DNA from 4 places in the Martinezella sp. CNPSo 3795 genome. Region 1 is predicted to be linked to each of the others. Evidence: riboswitches for the same ligand, from Rfam matches in the RefSeq annotation. Region 1 holds a riboswitch; each other region holds the start of a gene.

Region 1 (4,536 bases):
AGCTGCAGGCGCATGGGCTTGCCGGGGACATCGACGAAGCCCTTGAGGCGCAGCACATCATGCTCCGCAATCACGCCCTTCAGCGCATCGACGAAGGCGGCCGGATCGGCAATCGGGCCGAGTTCGACGACGAAGCTGTCGAACTCGTCGTGGTCATGCGGCGTGCCATCCTCGTGCTCCAACTCGTGGTGAGATTTGCGGTTGACGATATCGTCTTCCGTGCCGATCCCGAGGCCGAGCAGGACAGTGGCGGGCACATCGCCGTTCTTGGCCTCGATGATTGTCGGCTTGCGGGCGGTGCGCGAGGCTACTTCGGCGCGGACGCGGCCGAGACCATCAGTGTCGATCAGATCGGTCTTGTTGAGCACGATCAGATCGGCGCAGGTCAGCTGATCCTCGAACAGTTCCTCGATCGGGCTTTCGTGATCAAGCGAGTCGTCCTCGACGCGAGCAGCCTCTACGGCGTCGTGATCGTCGGCGAAACGGCCGGCGGCAACAGCCGCGCTGTCGACCACCGTGATGACGCCGTCGACGGTGACATGGGTGCGAATGTCAGGCCAGTTGAAGGCGGCAACCAGCGGCTGCGGCAGGGCAAGGCCTGATGTTTCGATGACGATATGATCCGGGCGCGCATCGCGCTCCAGAAGCTTCGTCATCGTCGGGATGAAGTCGTCGGCGACGGTGCAGCAGATGCAGCCATTGGTCAGCTCGATGATGTCATCTTCCGTGCAGTTCTCCGCACCGCAGCCCTTCAGCACGTCGCCATCAACGCCGAGGTCGCCGAACTCGTTGATGATCAGCGCGATCTTCTTGCCGCCGGCATTCTGCAGGAGGTTGCGGATCATCGTCGTCTTGCCGGCTCCCAGGAAGCCAGTGATGACGGTGGCGGGAATCTTTTCCTGGTTCATATGGATCAGCCCTTCATTTTCAGCGGCAAGCCCGCTGCGATAAAATAAACTTCGGCACTCGCCGCCGCGACCATCTGGTGCAGGCGGCCGGCATGATCGCGAAATTCGCGCGCCATGCGATTTTCTGGTACGATTCCCAAGCCCACCTCGTTGGAGACGAGAACGAGCCTTGATCGCGCAGTCGGCAGAAATGCAGTGAGAGCGGCAAATTCTGCCGCCATATCCCGCTCGGCCATCATCAGATTGGTCACCCAGAGCGTCAGGCAGTCGATAAGCACCGCCCGCCCCTCCGCGTCGATAGCGGCAAGCTGCCCGACGAGATCCATAGGCTCCTCATGCGTCTGCCATAGATCGCCGCGATCGGCACGATGCTTGGCGATGCGCTCGCGCATCTCGTCATCCCACGCCCGCCCTGTCGCCACATAGTGACATTCGAGGCCGGTATCCGACACCAGCGATTCTGCAAACCTGGATTTGCCGGAGCGCGCGCCGCCAAGAACGAAGACCGCTTGGGAAATCGAAGACGACATGCGTTATGCCCGCTCTCGAGCAAAAGCGAGGGTCGGCAGCACGTCGCTGGAACCGGGAAACAGGCGCCTACACGCCGAAAACTCGTCTTGCGCCATGACAACCTCCGTGCTGGCAGCGGAACTCGCGTCCCAAAACAGGCTCTGCGCCCGGCACGCATGGCAGGTCTCCTGGCTCGCGGATGAGGCGACGCGACGGGGGCGGACCGAAACCGGTCGCCCCCGATCGTGCGCCAGCGGATCTTTCTCACCTTCCCGGCAATGCATCATGAAAAGGCGGACGATTCGTAGAATAAGAGGCGTCCAGCCCCGGTTAATCATGATGCCACACCAGTGGCTTTTTCGATTTGCGCCTGCCTCGCCCCCGTTCGCCCCATGCGAACCATCGACGAAATAGACTTCAAACCGAACGAAAGACCCTGACCGCTCTACAGTCGCGGGGTCGGCTGTGATGAGAACGCCCGGATTGGGTCCGCCCCTTCACATTCCCTTTTCATCCCATGCGGCAGATCGCCGCTCAGGAACCATTCGTTATGCCGCAATGATTAGGCTTTCACTGAGTTCAAGTCAATCAAGGGCATGGATGCGACCTGCGCCATCCTGATTGCGAATTCGGTTGAAAATTCCCATAAAACCAGCGGCTTTTTTGCCGTATTTCTTTGATGTTAGGAGTTTATAGAAGGTAAGCCCTCACATTCGAGCAAAACGTATCGTCCGCTTCCAATGCTGCAGAAATTCCAACCGCGACGTCTCGGCGTCTTCTCGGTCCTATTCGATCTCGGTCGCTTCAGGGCATTGCTGCGCCGTGGCGAGCTGGGACTTGTTTTTGCCGGCGCGCTGGTGGGAATAGCGTCCGGCTGTGCCGTCACCGCGATGAGCTATATCTCGCGCAAGCTTCACAGCGTCATCTACGGTATAACCGACTACGAACGCTTGAGTTCGGCAGCAATGGCGATTCCCGACAAATCGGTGTTGTTCATCGCACCGATCGCAGGCGGCATCATTCTCGGCATATTGCTCTACATATTGTCGCGCACGCGCAAGAAGCCGATGGTCGACCCGATCGAAGCCAATGCGCTGCATGGCGGCCGGATGTCGCTTACCGACAGCATCATCGTCGCCGTGCAGAACCTGATCTCGAATGGATTCGGCGCGTCCGTCGGGCTTGAAGCGGGTTACACGCAGCTCGCGGCCGGCATTGCCTCCAAATTCGGCTATAAGATGCAGATGCGCCGCGCAGACCTGCGCATGCTCGTCGGCTGCGGTGCTGCGGGTGCTATTGCCGCAGCATTCAATGCGCCGCTCACCGGTGCCTTCTATGCCTTTGAGCTCATCATCGGCAGCTATTCGATCCTGACGCTAACCCCTGTCGTCGTCTCGGCACTGATATCGACGATGATTGCAAGACTGCTTGCCGGCGATGACTTCGCCATCGATATCGATCATTTCGGGGCGATCGTTCCGGCGGATTATCTTCCAGCCATCCTGCTTGGTGCCTTCTGCGCCGGTATCGGCATCCTGATCATGCAGGGCGTCGCCTGGGTCGAAGAATTGGCACGCAAGAGTTCCATCGCGCCGCCTTTCCGGCCCGCGCTCGGCGGGCTCGTCGTCGGAACACTGGCGCTGATTTCGCCGCAGGTCCTGTCTGCCGGGCATGGCGCGCTGCATCTCAATCTGTCTACGGACGTGACGCTGGGCGCCTTGCTGGGTCTATTCCTACTGAAATCGCTCGCCTCCGCAATATCGATCGGCTCCGGCTTCAGAGGCGGCCTCTTCTTCGCTTCGCTGTTCATGGGCGCGCTGCTCGGCAAGATCTTCGCTTATTGTGCACCCTATTTCGATCATGCCACGCTGACGCCGGTCGTCTATGCCGTCGTCGGCATGAGCTCGCTGGCCGTTGCCATCATCGGCGGCCCGCTGACCATGACCTTCCTGGCGCTTGAAATCACCGGGGACTTTCCGATCACTGCCCTGGTGCTGGCCGCCGTCATCACCTCGTCGCTGGTGGTGCGCACGACCTTCGGCTACTCCTTCGCCACATGGCGCTTCCATTTGCGCGGCGAGAGCATCCGCAGCGCCCACGATGTCGGCTGGATCCGCAATCTGACGGTCGCCCGCATGATGCGCCCCGACGTGCACACGGGCAGCATCGACATGAGCATCGAGGAATTCCGCAAGAATTTTCCGATCGGCTCGGCGCAGCGCGTCATCCTGATCGACAAGAACGAGAAATATTCCGGAATGGTTCTCGTGCCCGACGTCTATGCGAGCCCGATCGAAAAGGACGACGAGGAGCACGGCCTTTCCGATTTCATCCGGCTGCGTAACGAATTCCTGCAGCCGCAAATGAACGCCAAGCAGGCAGCCGCGATGTTCGACCAGACGAAGAGCGAAGCGCTCGTTGTGGTCAACGATTTGATCGAGCGTAAGGTCATCGGTCTGCTGACGGAGAGCTATACGCTGCGCCGCTACAGCGAAGAACTCGACCGCCGGCGGCGGGAAGTGTCGGGGGAACTTTAGGCGACCAGACCGTCGAGCCAGGCGGGATCGAGTACACTTTCCAGCTCTGCCGCAACTTCGTCCAGCGCCGCATCGACGCTGGCGCGATAGTTCATGCGCTCGCCGGAAAGACCGAAGCTTGCCAGCAGCTTCGCCCGGTAAGCATCGCTGCCGAAAAGACCATGCAGGTAAGTGCCCATAACACGGCCATCCGGCGATATGGCTCCATCGGGCCGCCCGTCGATCAAGGTCGATGGCCGCTCGCAGTCCGGACCCCGCGTCACGCCAAGATGGATTTCATAGCCCGATAGCGGCACATCATATTCCTTGGAAACGGCAGTGCTATTCCGTACCGTCTTTTCCGGAGCCATTTCCGTCTCGATATCCAAAAGACCCAATCCGGGCGTCTCGGTCACCGATCCCTCGATACCGAGCGGATCGTAAACGGTATGGCCGAGCATCTGATAGCCGCCGCAAATACCGATGACGCGACCGCCGCGGCGCACATGGGCAGCAATATCGCGATCCCACCCATGCTCACGCAGATCGAGGAGGTCACCGATCGTAGACTTCGAGCCAGGTAGCACCACAAGCCCTGCATC
Region 2 (4,536 bases), on a different contig from region 1:
CGCGAATGCCCTTCGGACCGAGTTGCTTCGCCATCGACTTGGTGAAGTTCATCATTGCCGCCTTGGTCATCGCGTAATCGACGAGGTTCTCCGACGGGTCGTAGGCCTGCTCCGACGCCGTCTGAATGATCGTCGCACCTGGCTTCATGTGTTTGAGGGCAGCCTTCGTCAGAAGAAACGTCGCATAGATGTTAGTCTTCATCGTCGCGTCGAAGGCCTCGTAGGTGATGTCGTCAATCGACTTAGCCTGCTGTTGTCGCCCGGCGTTGTTCACGAGGATGTCGAGACCGCCCAGCGCCTTGACCGCATCGTCGACCAGTTTTTCACAGAAGGCGGCGTCACGGAGATCACCGGGCAACGCCACGCCCTTTCGGCCTTCCTTCTCGATGAGGGCGATGACTTCCTTCGCATCGGGCTCCTCGTCGGGCAGATAGTTGATGGCGACGTCTGCGCCCTCGCGGGCATAGGCGATGGCTGCGGCGCGTCCCATTCCGGAATCGCCTCCGGTGATCAGCGCCTTGCGCCCAGCGAGACGGCCGGAGCCCTTATAGGATATCTCGCCATGATCCGGCTTGGGGTTCATCTTGCCGGCAAGGCCGGGAAACGGCTGGCTCTGCTTCTGGAACGGCGGCTTCGGGTACTTCGTTGTGGGATCGTCCATTTGCGTGTCCTCCTGCATGTTCGAAATCGACCAGACGACGCTTGAAAAGACCGGCGCCGCGAGCGTCGCGCTTGCTTCCGCAAGTACGGATCGTCGGCTGATCGGAAATCGGTGCTGGAATTTCATGGCTGCGGCCTTCGACGTGCGGGCGTCACCGCCCAGGGCATCAACCAAGGTGGCGCTGTAATGTTCCATTCACCGGAACCAAGCGCCGGCCCTATGTGTTGCTTAGTCGAACCAGGAGTATCGTCATGCCGCACCTCGACATTCGCGACCTGCAGATTGCGTTCGACGAATCCGGAGCACGCGGCGGCTATCCCGTTCTCCTGTTGCATGGATGGCCCGACGACGCCTCCACTTGGAAGGCTGTGTCGTCAAACCTGCAGGACCGAAACCTTCGCCTCATTGCGCCTTACCTTCGCGGCTTCGGCGGAACCGTTTTCCGGAACGACAAGGCGTTGCGCACCGCGAACGGCGCGGTTCTCGCAATGGATGCGATCGCCCTCATGGACGGTCTCGGCATCGAGAGGTTCTCCGTCGTCGGTCACGACTGGGGCTCGAATATCGCCGAAGCTCTTGCCATTGGATGGCCGGACCGGGTCGATAGGATGGCGCTTCTTTCCTCGCTACCGCGCATGGGCGGACTGAAGATGCCGCCCTTCCGGCAGGCGCAGCGCTATTGGTATCATTGGTTCATGGCAACGAAGCGCGGCGCCGACGCAATCAAGAAGGATCCGCACGGCTTCGCGCGGCTTCAATGGGAAAACTGGAGCCCCGACGGCTGGTTCGACGAGGAGACGTTCGCCGCCGTATCGAAATCCTTCGACAATCCGGACTGGGTAGCCATTACCCTCCACAGCTACAGAGTTAGGTGGGGCGAAGCCGAGCCCGATCCGCAAAGCGTCTGGCTCGAAGACCGTATCAGGGAGACGCGATCCCTTTCTCTCCCCACGGTTTATTTTCAGGGCATGGATGACGGTGTCAATCCGCCGGAATTGTCAGAAGATCTGCACAAGAAGTTTTCCGGTCCCTTCGACCGGATTGTCCTTCAGAACGTCGGGCACTTCCCACAGCGGGAGGATCCGGAAACGGTGGCTCGGGAGCTCTCGATCTTCCTTAAAGGGTGAAACCCGTTCACTCCGCGCGAACGCGGCCGATCAGACTTCTTGGGGACAGAACAAGATTAGTGCGAAATCCTGCGCTCTAAGAGGAATGCCGTTGGCCGTGCCGATCAATGGAACATTATTCCGCTCGATCAAGTGGCAGGAGCCGCATTTCCGGTTGGCCGGGCGCAAGCACCGCCGGGAGAAATCAAACGATAGATGTTCGCGGCTTGCTAGCGCGCCAAATGTAACACCGGCCTGACGACGAGAATGCGGGCAATCGCCGCAACGCCGTTCAAGCACACCAAGCCGGCGGCAGCCACTAGATTGATCAGCACGACCTTTGCGATGATGGATAAGGAAAAGGCACCGTCTCCAGAAGGAAGAAATGCCGTGGCGGCAAAAAGGATGCCTTCGTAAGCGACCAGTGCGGCAGCGAAAGCCGCAGCCCAAGCGAGGAAGCTGCAGATTTGACCCGCGCGACAAGCGTGGCTGCCAGGAACGCCGCCAGGGCTGCGAAGCCGATGGCGATGCCCCATGCATAGCTGTCCCAATTACGCGGATAGCCAAGAATAAAATACCCAACCATCTGGTTGGCTAACCAGGCGAGCAGCACAGCAGTGAAAGCCATCCGGCGCGGCAGCATGATTACTGAGACAGTAGCCAATGCCACAAAAGGCGTGATGCAGGCAAAAACCGTGCTGAGGGCGACACTGGCACCGGCGATGATCAGTACCCAGGCAGCTGCAAAGGCCGGCGCGGAGGCACGTAGCGGAAACTGGCGGCGGTTGATCATCTCGAGTCACCCGATGAAACGTCGATGACGATTTATATCGCAGCTTCCGGCAAAAATCCAATCCGACGCGGCAATGCGGACGCGCGCAAAATTAGAAAATCAATGGCGTACAGCGTCTCTGCCCAATACTACAAGCGCCCTTCTTAAGCTGCCGATATTGACACTCCGCCAGCCTTGGTCTCATGGTGGTCTTGCATCTTCAAGGTCGAGGAAGCCGGTGAAAATCCGGCGCGGTCGCGCCACTGTAAGAGATGCGGCCCTATGGGGCTGTATCGCGAGCCAGACCCTCAACCTGAATAGGCATGTACCAACCCAGGACGCGCAATCCCCAGGAGTTCACCATGACAAGCGCTGCTTTCGCACCAACCGTTTCACCTGCTCTTCCCATACCATTGCGGGATATTGTCCCGTGGGCAATTTTTGCTGGCCTTCTCTGCCTGCTGGCGATTTACTTTGTCGGCGCCGAAGAAGGCGCAACGTCAATCATCCATGGCATGTATGTCCATGAATGGGTGCATGACGGTCGCCATCTGCTCGGTTTTCCCTGCCACTAAGAGGGACCTTTAAATGGTAAGAGATTTACTCGTTCGCGGGATGCTTGTCGGCATCATCGCCGGACTTATCAGTTTTGGCTTTTTGAAGCTCTACGGAGAACCGCAGGTAGACCGTGCGATCGCTTTTGAATCGCAGATGGATGAGGCAAAGGCGAAAGAAGAGATGGCTAAGGGCATGGCCATGCCATCTGAAGAGCCGGAACTCGTCAGCCGACCGATGCAGGCCAGTTGGGGCCTATTGACGGGCGTCATGGTCTACTGCACGGCTTTCGGCGGATTGTTCGCACTGACCTTCGCGTTTTCCTACGGACGCTTTGGTGGCACGGCCTCCCCACGGGTTTCTGCCGCCCTGGTTGCCCTGACGGGTTTCATTTCGGTCTATCTCGTGCCGAATATCAAGTATCCGGCAAATCCGCCATCGATCGGCAATCCTGAAACGATCGCTCCTCGAACCGAACTTTACTTCGGCATGATCCTGATCTCCGTCATCAGCATGATCTTCGCAGCAAAACTTCGCAGCGGCTTGATAGCTCGTTGGGGAGCCTGGAATGCGACGTTTATCGTAACCGCCGTTTACTTTGCGGTTGTCTTTCTCGCTGGACAGCTTCTGCCAGGGATCAATGAAGTTCCGGAAGGCTTCCCGGCCGATTTGCTCTGGAAGTTCCGCGTCGCGTCGATGGTTGCTCAGATACTGATGTGGGGCACATTAGGCCTTGTGTTCGGCGCAGTCGTCGAGCGCATTGTTCCGACATCACGCGCGTCGGGTCGTTTGGCCATTCATTGAAACGTGCGACCGGCCGCTCACCCTTGTGTGGCCGGTCACGCTATATCGCGAAAACGGGCCAAGAGGACCATAGTCTCCCTTGTCCTGGATCCGCCGATTCATCGGTAAATCGAAATATCCCGCCTCAATTTGCTTGATCGATGCAACCTTCGACTGGATGGCGGACTTAAAGCGCTGCTCAGAAATTCCAATCCTCATCCTCTGTGGCGACCGCCTTGCCGATCACATAGGACGAGCCCGAGCCAGAAAAGAAGTCGTGGTTCTCATCCGCATTCGGCGACAACGCCGAGAGGATGGCCGGGTTGACCTTGCAGGCTTCGGCGGGGAAGAGCGCCTCGTAGCCGAGGTTCATCAGCGCCTTGTTGGCGTTGTAATGCAAGAACTTCTTGACGTCTTCTGTTAGCCCGACGCCGTCATAGAGCGCTTCGGTATATTTAGCCTCGTTGTCATAAAGCTCCAGCAGAAGATCGAAGGCAAAGTCCTTGATCTCCTGGCGTTGCTCGTCCGAAAGCCGCTCAAGCCCGCGCTGAAATTTGTAGCCGATGTAATAGCCATGCACGGCTTCGTCGCGGATGATGAGGCGGATCATATCGGCTGTGTTGGTGAGCTTGGCGCGGCTCGACCAGAACATCGGCAGA
Region 3 (4,536 bases), on a different contig from region 1:
AGCCTTTGACGAAGAAAAATTGATTTGATTTCACGCAATCATGAGCGACTCTCATGCTTGGGATGCGAGACCCTCACGCCCCCCTGGACGCCGTGAGAAAGCCCGCAATGAAATCGATGGCCTCTTCCCCACGTCTCAGGCCGAGATGAATGCTCTTGTGGATCCCCGTCCGGCCGATCCGCACCGGGCGAACGCCAAGCGTTGCTGCCTCCTGGCGCACCAGCCAGTCCGGGATGGCGCTGACGCCACGGCCTGCCGCCACCAGCTGGAGCATCATCTCGGTTGTCTCGATATTGCGGTGGTGCCGCGGACTGCAATTGGCGGGCACCAGGAATTGCGTGAACACGTCCAACCTCTGCGGCGGAACAGGGTAGGTCAGGAGCGTTTCATGGGTGAGATCCATCGGGTCGGCATAGTCCCTACTCGCCAGCCTGTGATCGCTCGGTACGGCGAGCACGAGCTCATAGTCGAACACCGGCACATACAGGATACCCGGTGCCTCTATCGGATCCGGAGTGATCAGGATGTCGATCTCGTGGACCATCAGCGCTGACACACCGCCGGCTGCGAATGAGGTCGTCAGCTCCAGGTCTACCTGAGGCCAGTCCACGAGGTAGGGTTTTGTAACCCCCATCAGCCATTGATGGCATGGATGACATTCCATACCGATCTTCAAAGAACCTCGCTGCCCCTGACGATAGTCCGTCAGGACATGTTCGGCCCTCTCGATCTGCGGCAGGACACGCTGCGCCACCGAGACGACGTAGCGGCCGGCCTGTGTGAGACGGAGATTGCGACCGTCCTTCTCCCACATCGCCACGCCATAGCGGTCTTCGAGCTTTCGGATCGTATGGCTGAGCGCGGACTGGGTCACGTTCAGCCGTTCCGCGGCTGCGGTCAGACTTCCCAGGCGATCCACTTCGAGCAGGATCGATAAATGCTGACGGTCAAGCATGAGCGTACCCGTCCTCGCTTCGGGAGAGTTCTACCGCTGGGGCGGCCTCGCGTATGTTAATCGGCCGGCTGTCTTCGCCGACCGCCACCATGTTGAAGAATCCAGTGGCGGTAATGGATCTTTCGCCTGTAAGCAGATTCTCCGACCAGAGCTTTGTCTCAACAAGCATCGAGCTGTGACCCACACGTTCGATACGTGCCTCCGCCTCGACGATCTCCCCGATCTCAATGGGTCTCGCAAAGTCGACACGCTCGGATGATGCCAGGACCACCAGCTTGCCGGAGTAGCGCGATGCTTCCACGAAGGCGGCCTTCGTCATGAAGGAGATGGCCTCGCCCCCGAACATCCGCCCGACACTGTTTGCCTGATCCGGAAAAACGATATCCACCATCTTGACGCCCGCCGTCGAAAGCGGCGTCTCCATGGGCAGGAGTTCCCGCAGGAAGAAATCGCCGGCCCCCTGGCCTTCGGGAATTGCCACCATATTAAAGATGCCGCGAGTGCAGGCATGTCGCTGATGCCCTACAACTGTCTCCGCGAACATCTCCACCTCGACCGTCAGAGACCGACGTCCGGCTCTGACCGGTATCGCCGAAAATTCAACGATGTGGCCGACACGTGCCGGCTGCTTGAAATCGATGCGCTCGCACGAGGCCGTCACGAAGGGGACGCGTCCGAAGCGGCTGGCCGCTATGAATGCGACGCGGTCCATGAAAGCAAGGCCAGCTCCGCCAAACAGCGTTCCGTGATGGTTCGTATCTCCGGGAAAAACGATGTCTATGAGACTGGTCGCCAGCGCTTGCTGGCCAGTTGTTTTGATCGTCGGTGTCATCCGCACTTCCATCAGGTTGAGACGGGGCGGACGCATGACGCAGGGCGAACGGCAGGGCATGCCGATCGCGCAAAGCGGCACACCGGGACACCCCGCCCGTGGACGTTATCTATCGCGGCAGGTCTCCTGGCTTGCGGGTCATCGCTGACGTTCGTCTTCCCGAGGCGTCTTCCTCAGTGACATGTTGAACGACAACTCTCCGCCTACAGTTGCGGGGGCAGCTCCGGTATGGATGCATGACACATCGTCACCAAATTCCCTCTTAGCTCCGGATTTCGACATCCGCAGAACCACGACGGGCACACCATGCCTTGGCGAGAGCGCAGCCGTCAACCATATAACGACATCTTTATATGACTTGGTACATGGTTTATTGGGGTAGAACGCGAAGCCAATGTCTGACTTTATTGGCAAAGGGTGCACCCTACAGTGACCCGAACGCACCGTAAAACCATTTTAGAAACAAGAGCGAACAGACAGGCCTACAATTCTCAGGACGACCGCCTTGAAAGGAGCCGAACTTACGAGCCTCTACTGGTGCCAGCCCTTACAGGTCAGAAGTACACTTTCATCAATGGCTTAGAGATCCAAGCCATGATTTTTGTCACTGCCCCTCCATTTCAGCCGCCACTTCCTTAGCCAACCCAACAAAGACCAGCGCCGCCGCGCTTCGGTAAGCGTCCTTACGTTGCATCAGAACAGCGGTCCGCTGCAAGCGCACGGGATCAAGCGCAACGGCGACCAGGTCCTGATGGGCGAATGCGATTGTTGCGGGCAAGAGTGTCGACAGCCTCGTTCTGCGGACGATTTCGATCACCGCACTAATCGAGTTGGCCTCTATCTGTACTTTCGGGTGAATATCGTGCTGGCGGCAGAAGCGATCGATCTGTTCGCGCGTAGCGAACTCCGCGCTGAGTAGCACCAATGACTCGGTGCTCAGGGCCTGTAGTCCGATTGACGTTTCACTCGCCAGAGGATGCCCGGTGCTGACGACCAGGGCGAGGGTCTCCACCAGCAGGGGGTCCAGATCGATGTCCGGTGTCAGTGTGCCGGAAAACGCGATTCCGACATCGACCTCATCAGCGAGAAGCAATTCCTCCATATGCTCCTGGGAAATCTCCCGCACGTTGAGGAAGATGTTCGGGTAACGACTGTGGAACGCCTCGACGAGAGGGCCGACCAGATATGTCGTGAACGTTGGCGTCACTGCAACGCGCAACGTACCACGGCTGAGATCGCTCACGTCGTGGATAGCGCGCTTGGCTTCCCGAAACTCCTGCGATGCGCGGCGCACGTATTGCAGATAGACCTCTCCGGAATCCGTCAATCGGGTCGTGCGCCCCGATCGGTCGAACAATTGCACGCCGAGGCTTTCCTCCATCAACCTGACCTGCTGCGAAAGCGCCGGTTGCGAGACATGCAGGGCCTCTGCGGCCCGTGTGAAGCTCTGATGCTCCGCGACTGCGAGAAAATAACGAACCTGTCGGGCGAGCATGTCAAAACCTATAAGATTATCTAATCCACCTCATAATAAACGAGACTTTTACATTATGCCATGCCTTCCGTAGCCTTCATATCAACAGATCGAGACACGGAGATTGCAGCGATGAAAGACATTATTGACGGCTTTCTGAAGTTCCAGAGGGAGGCCTTTCCTGAACGGGTTAAGCTGTTCAAGGATCTGGCAAATCAGCAGAACCCGCGGGCTCTGTTCATTTCCTGCTCGGACAGCCGCCTGGTGCCTGAACTGGTTACCCAGCGCGAGCCGGGCGACCTCTTCGTCATCCGAAACGCAGGCAACATCGTCCCGTCCTACGGCCCCGAGCCGGGTGGCGTTTCCGCCTCGGTCGAATACGCCGTCGCGGCGTTGCAGGTCTCCGACATCGTGATCTGTGGCCACTCCGACTGCGGCGCGATGACCGCCATCGCGACGTGCAGGTGCCTCGACCACATGCCCGCCGTGGCCAGTTGGTTGCGCTATGCAGACTCTGCCCGCGTCGTGAACGAAGCCCGCCGGCACCAGGATCAGCCCGCCAAGGTCGCATCGATGGTGCGCGAAAACGTGATCGCCCAGCTCGCCAATATCCAGACGCACCCGTCGGTGCGGCTGGCCCTAGAAGAGGGGCGCGTCGCGCTGCATGGCTGGATTTACGACATCGCGAGCGGACTTATCGAAGCCTTTGATGGCAGCAGGGGTTCCTTCGTCTCCCTTGCGGACAATCCCGACGTCCAGGCCATCAAATACCAAGCCAGGCGCGTTGCCTGAACCCTGTATCCCAACCAAGGAGAGAATGCCAATGCTACAGTCCCAAGCCACACAAACCGCTCGCCAGGACCTGACGGACGTCATCCTCGCATCGAAGCTCAAGAAAGACCTGACCTACGCCCAGATCACTGAGGGCACCGGCCTGTCGGAAGCCTTCGTTACCGCCGCCCTGCTCGGCCAGCACCCGCTACCGGCGGACGCTGCCAAGGCCGTGGGCAAGACGCTCGATCTCGACGACGACGCCGTTGCGCTGCTGCAGACGGTTCCGGTCCGCGGCAGCATCGGGAACGGTCTGCCCACCGATCCGACCATCTACCGCTTCTACGAAATCGTGCAGGTCTATGGGACCACGCTGAAGGCCCTGGTCCACGAAAAATTCGGCGATGGCATCATCAGCGCCATCAACTTCAAGCTGAACATCGAGAAGGTTGAAGATCCGGAAGGCGGCTCGCGCGCCGTGATCACGCTGGACGGCAAGTACCT
Region 4 (4,536 bases), on a different contig from region 1:
TCTGGGGAACGATGGCCGTGCCGGTTTCACTAGCAAGCTTGAGGATGGCCGAAACCTCTTCCACCGAGCTGGGCTTCAGCAACATGGGCGAGGCGCCGTGATAGAGCCCGCGGTTTTCCACCAGATGCGGCGCAATTTCCGCCGGGTCACGTACGGCGTGTTTCTCGCCGACGATGGCGGCGAAGCGATCGAGAAGGTCGGAAGAGGGGACGGAGCTGCTCATGGCGTGTCCTTTGCCTGATGATGTCGGGCTGATTTATTCTCTGGGCGCGGCGGCGCGGCGCAGCCGGTCGTTGATGGCCTCACCGAGGCCCTCGTCGGGAATATGCGAAAAGGCAATGGTCGCAGCACCCGTAGCATCGGCGCGCTTCATGAAGTCAAAGAGGTTTGCTGCGGCTTCGGCGAGATCGCCGCTGACGCTCAGGTCCAGCACGGCAATGGCCTTTTCGCTGCCGGGAATATCTGGTGTCCCAAAGCGGATCAGCGCTTCGTTCGCGGAAACCTCAGTCGCGTCGAGGCGCACGGCTGCGCCCGGTGCATAATGCGAAGCCATCATCCCCGGAGCCTCGATGGCAGCCGAGGCTTTCTTCTTGCGCTTCAGCGCCTTGCCGGCCACCCGCTCGATCTCGCTGGCCGCCAGCCCGCCGGGCCGCAGCAGGCGCATCTCTTCATCTTCGACCTTGACGATGGTCGACTCCACGCCGACGACCGAGGCCCCGGCATCGAGGATGAGCGTGATCCGCTCCCCAAGGTCGTCATCGACATGATCGGCGCTTGTGGCGCTGATCTTGCCCGAAGTATTGGCGCTCGGCGCAGCAAGCGGTCTGTCGAAGGCGCGGATCAGATCGCCGGCAAAGCCTTGCGGCACGCGGATGCCGACCGTGTCGAGCCCGGCAGTCGCCAGCGGATGGATGCCGCTGTCGGGTTTGAGCGGTAGCACCAGCGTCAGCGGGCCGGGCCAGAAAGCTTCCGCCAATTTACGGGAGATAGGATCGAAGACCGCATAGCGTTCGGCCATGGCGAGATCGCTCATATGGCAGATCAGCGGATTGAAACGCGGACGACCCTTCGTCTCGTAGATCCGGGTAATCGCGGCGGGATTGGTGGCATCGGCGGCAAGACCATAGACCGTCTCCGTCGGCAGCCCGATCGGCAGACCCTCTGCGAGAGTCGCTGTCGCGACTTCGATCGCCGTTTGCGGATGTTCGAGAATGTCTATGTGTCGTGCCATGGCCTGCCTGCTTGCAGTTCAGGCCGTTTCTTATGCTCTTCGAGTTTTCGGATCAATCGTCAAAGCTGGCGAATAATGTCGCGAAGCTGCTCGTTGCGCGCGCCGAGGAGAAGAACATTGCGGATGGCGATCTGCGGATCGTGGGTATGGAACAGCACGCCGTTGCCTCTGACGTCGCGATTGATCGTCAGCTTCTTGTCTTCCGCTTGCCTGTCCGGATGGATGGCGACGGCGAAATACATCCGCGAATATTTGAGGCTGATGTCCTCGAAGAAATTCTCTTCCTGGCCGATGCGGGCAAAGAAATTGGCGATATAGAAAGCCCAGTTCACGTCCTCATAATGCGCGAACTGCGTCCGCGCCGCGGTGACGTGACAATAGCCGAGATGCGGCGTGTCCTTCAGCGTGTGGTGAAAGATGAGCTTCGGAAAGCGAATGGACTTGTGGAAGCTGTTGAGCCGGTCATGGGTCTTTTCGCCGGCATCCCTGAGCTTCTGTGCCGTGCGCACAGCCACCTGCTCATGGGTAAGATATTCCCGCTCTTCCGCCAGCCAATGTGGCCTGTTGCGGTTGATGCGGCCGGTGCGCAGGAATTCGCTGTAGCCCGTCGTCGATACCGGTGGCGCCGGTTCGGGCTCGGCGGGCTTCCCAGCGTCGAAATATCTGAGTTTGGCCATGCCGGATCTCGCTATAAAACTCTTCGCGACATGATGGACTATGGAGCTTGAGCCGAGCTTGATCGCGCGCTGGACCGAAGGCCCCCGATGGCGGCTCTGCGGCGCTCTCCGCCGCGCAACTAGTCTTCCGATTATCGGCCGTTTGCGGACCTGTCGCAATCAGGATAAAGCGTCATTGGTCGAACGCACATGCGATGCTCGCAGCATCTCCAATGCAAGCGCCCAAGCGATTGAATTGCCAGTCAATATTCTCACGGCACGCAACCGTCCCGGCGTCCCGTTTCGCCTGTCGTCAATTTCGGAGCCGATGTCGCATTGCAGCGCAGCGGCTGGCGGAGCCGGGAGCTATGATGCCATCAATCTCAAGGTGCCGTCCGCTAGGGAGACGGAGAATTGGGAAGCCGGTCAAAATCCGGCGCTGCCCCCGCAACGGTGGTGGAGTGAGGCATGGCGGATAAAGCCACTGGGTCGATCGACCTGGGAAGGTGCCATGGGGCTCTGGAAACAGGGCCGCTCCAGAGCCCGGAAACCAGCCTTGGGCACATAGGTTTACTGACCGCGGCGGGTGGTCGGGACATTGCTTTTGGCCGCTCCCAATCGGCCGTGCATGTCCTTTGCCCGCCTCCTGGTACTGCTAAGGATAGGCAAATGGACATCGGCAGCAAAGTTCTGCGGCAACTGAAGAACCACCGGACGGGTTTCAGTCTGGAGCAACCCTTCTACACCGATCCGGATTACTTCATGCTCGACATGGAGACGATCTACTATCGCGATTGGCTCTTCATCGGCCATGATTGCGAAGTGCCGCGTGCGGGCAATTACTTCACCGTCCAGATCGGCGATTATCCCGTCGTCATCGTCCGCGGCCGCGATCAGGTCATCCGCGCCTTCCACAATAGCTGTCGCCATCGCGGCTCACGCGTCTGCACGACGGAGCGCGGCTCCTCGGCAAAGCTCGTCTGCCCCTATCACCAGTGGACCTACGAACTTGACGGCTCGCTGCTCTTTGCCCGCCAGATGGCGGAGGATTTCGACAAGAGCCAGTATTCGCTGAAGCCGGTTCACTGCGAAAGCGTCGGCGGCTACATCTTCATCTGCCTCGCGCAGAACGCTCCCGATTTTGCCCCGGTTCGCGCGACGATCGAGCCCTACATGGCGCCGCACCGCATCAGCGAAGCCAAGGTCGCCTTCCAGAGCACCATTATCGAAAAGGGCAATTGGAAGCTCGTCTGGGAAAACAACCGCGAATGCTACCATTGCGCGGCCAATCACCCGGAACTTTGCCGCACCTTCCCGGAGGCTCCGACCGTCACCGGCGTGCAGGGCGCGATGAACGACCCCGTTATCGCTGAACACTGGCAGCGCTGCGAAGCTGCCGGCCTGCCGAGCGAGTTCAAGATCTCGCCGGATGGACAGTTCCGCGCCGCCCGCATGCCGCTGATCGAAGGGGCCGAGAGCTACACCATGTCCGGCCAGAATGCCGTCAGGCGGCCGCTTTCATCTGACGTGACGATCAACGGCATCGGCACCATGCTGCTGTTCCACTACCCGACGACGTGGAACCACATGCTCGGCGACCACGCGATTTCCTTCCGTGTCCTGCCGATCAGCGCCGAGGAAACCGCCGTCACCACGAAGTGGCTCGTCCATAAGGATGCCGTCGAAGGTGTCGACTACAATCTGGAAGAGCTGACCCACGTCTGGACCGAAACCAACGATCAGGACCGCCGCATCGTCGAGGAAAACGCCTTCGGCATCCGCTCGCCGGCCTATGAGCCCGGTCCCTATTCGGAGGTCCATGAAGGGGGAGTCATGCAGTTCGTCGAATGGTACACGACGTTCATGATCAACCGGCTGCAGGGCGACCAGGCCAAGCTGTCTGCGGTTGCCTGAGTATGAACATGACCGTCTCCTACCCGCATCGACACCTCGACCAGATGCAGCCCTGGAACGACAGGCAGCATGTGCTCGAATGCCTCTCGGTCACGCCCGAAGCGCCCGACGTGATGACCTTCACGTTCCGCTCGGACAAGGACAACTGGTTCCGCTATCTGCCGGGACAGTTCGTGACGCTGGAGCTGCCGACGGCTCCGGAGCCGGTCATGCGCACCTATACGCTGTCGTCGACGCCGTCGCGGCCCTTCTCGGTCGCCGTGACGGTGAAGGCGCAGAAGGACAGCATCGGCACGCGCTGGATGTTCGAGAACCTGAAGCCCGGCATGCGCATCAAGGCTTTCGGCCCGCTCGGCGATTTCAGCCATATCCGCCATCCCGGCGAGAAATATCTCTTCGTCTCGGCCGGCTCCGGGATCACGCCGATGATGTCGATGACGCGGTATATGTCCGATATCGCACCATTGTCTGATATTACCTTTGTCAACTGTTCGCGCAGCCCGACGGATATCATCTTCCGCTCCGAACTCGAATATCTCGCCCGCTTCATGCCGAGCCTCAACCTCGGCTTCATCGTCGAGGGCTGCGGCCGCACCGATCTCTGGTCGGGTTTGAAGGGCCGCATCGACAAGGCGAAGATCGGTCTGCTGGCGCCGGATTTCATGGACCGGACGATCTTCTGCTGCGGCCCGGAAGTCTTCATGGACGCCGTGCGCTCCATGCTCGAAGCCCATG

What was found. A riboswitch is a leader RNA that binds a small molecule or an ion and turns the genes downstream of it on or off. The one in region 1 is predicted to bind cobalamin.
Region 2: another riboswitch for cobalamin. It lies ahead of AC13QY_RS31405 (CbtB domain-containing protein); the one in region 1 lies ahead of cobU (bifunctional adenosylcobinamide kinase/adenosylcobinamide-phosphate guanylyltransferase).
Region 3: another riboswitch for cobalamin. It lies ahead of AC13QY_RS30980 (acyl-CoA thioesterase); the one in region 1 lies ahead of cobU (bifunctional adenosylcobinamide kinase/adenosylcobinamide-phosphate guanylyltransferase).
Region 4: another riboswitch for cobalamin. It lies ahead of AC13QY_RS21930 (aromatic ring-hydroxylating oxygenase subunit alpha); the one in region 1 lies ahead of cobU (bifunctional adenosylcobinamide kinase/adenosylcobinamide-phosphate guanylyltransferase).

The regions. Positions count from the first base shown of each region.
Region 1 covers NZ_JBXSOQ010000004.1:231,377-235,912, reverse strand. The annotation lists gene cobW (cobalamin biosynthesis protein CobW) at 1-908, opposite strand, end outside; gene cobU (bifunctional adenosylcobinamide kinase/adenosylcobinamide-phosphate guanylyltransferase) at 914-1,438, opposite strand; cobalamin riboswitch at 1,580-1,979, opposite strand; gene AC13QY_RS14490 (chloride channel protein) at 2,159-3,955, shown strand; gene AC13QY_RS14485 (cobyric acid synthase) at 3,952-4,536, opposite strand, start outside.
Region 2 covers NZ_JBXSOQ010000022.1:36,069-40,604, forward strand. The annotation lists gene AC13QY_RS31390 (SDR family oxidoreductase) at 1-679, opposite strand, end outside; gene AC13QY_RS31395 (alpha/beta fold hydrolase) at 913-1,788, shown strand; partial or broken gene AC13QY_RS31400 (hypothetical protein) at 1,998-2,560, opposite strand; cobalamin riboswitch at 2,746-2,869, shown strand; gene AC13QY_RS31405 (CbtB domain-containing protein) at 2,902-3,114, shown strand; gene AC13QY_RS31410 (CbtA family protein) at 3,128-3,898, shown strand; gene nrdF (class 1b ribonucleoside-diphosphate reductase subunit beta) at 4,077-4,536, opposite strand, start outside.
Region 3 covers NZ_JBXSOQ010000020.1:48,675-53,210, reverse strand. The annotation lists gene AC13QY_RS30990 (DUF1852 domain-containing protein) at 1-38, opposite strand, end outside; gene AC13QY_RS30985 (LysR family transcriptional regulator) at 74-955, opposite strand; gene AC13QY_RS30980 (acyl-CoA thioesterase) at 948-1,787, opposite strand; cobalamin riboswitch at 1,887-2,097, opposite strand; gene cynR (transcriptional regulator CynR) at 2,392-3,282, opposite strand; gene AC13QY_RS30970 (carbonic anhydrase) at 3,394-4,053, shown strand; gene cynS (cyanase) at 4,085-4,536, shown strand, end outside.
Region 4 covers NZ_JBXSOQ010000008.1:194,381-198,916, forward strand. The annotation lists gene AC13QY_RS21915 (FAD-binding oxidoreductase) at 1-223, opposite strand, end outside; gene AC13QY_RS21920 (L-threonylcarbamoyladenylate synthase) at 257-1,231, opposite strand; gene AC13QY_RS21925 (DUF6656 family protein) at 1,291-1,908, opposite strand; cobalamin riboswitch at 2,257-2,460, shown strand; gene AC13QY_RS21930 (aromatic ring-hydroxylating oxygenase subunit alpha) at 2,557-3,801, shown strand; gene AC13QY_RS21935 (FAD-binding oxidoreductase) at 3,804-4,536, shown strand, end outside.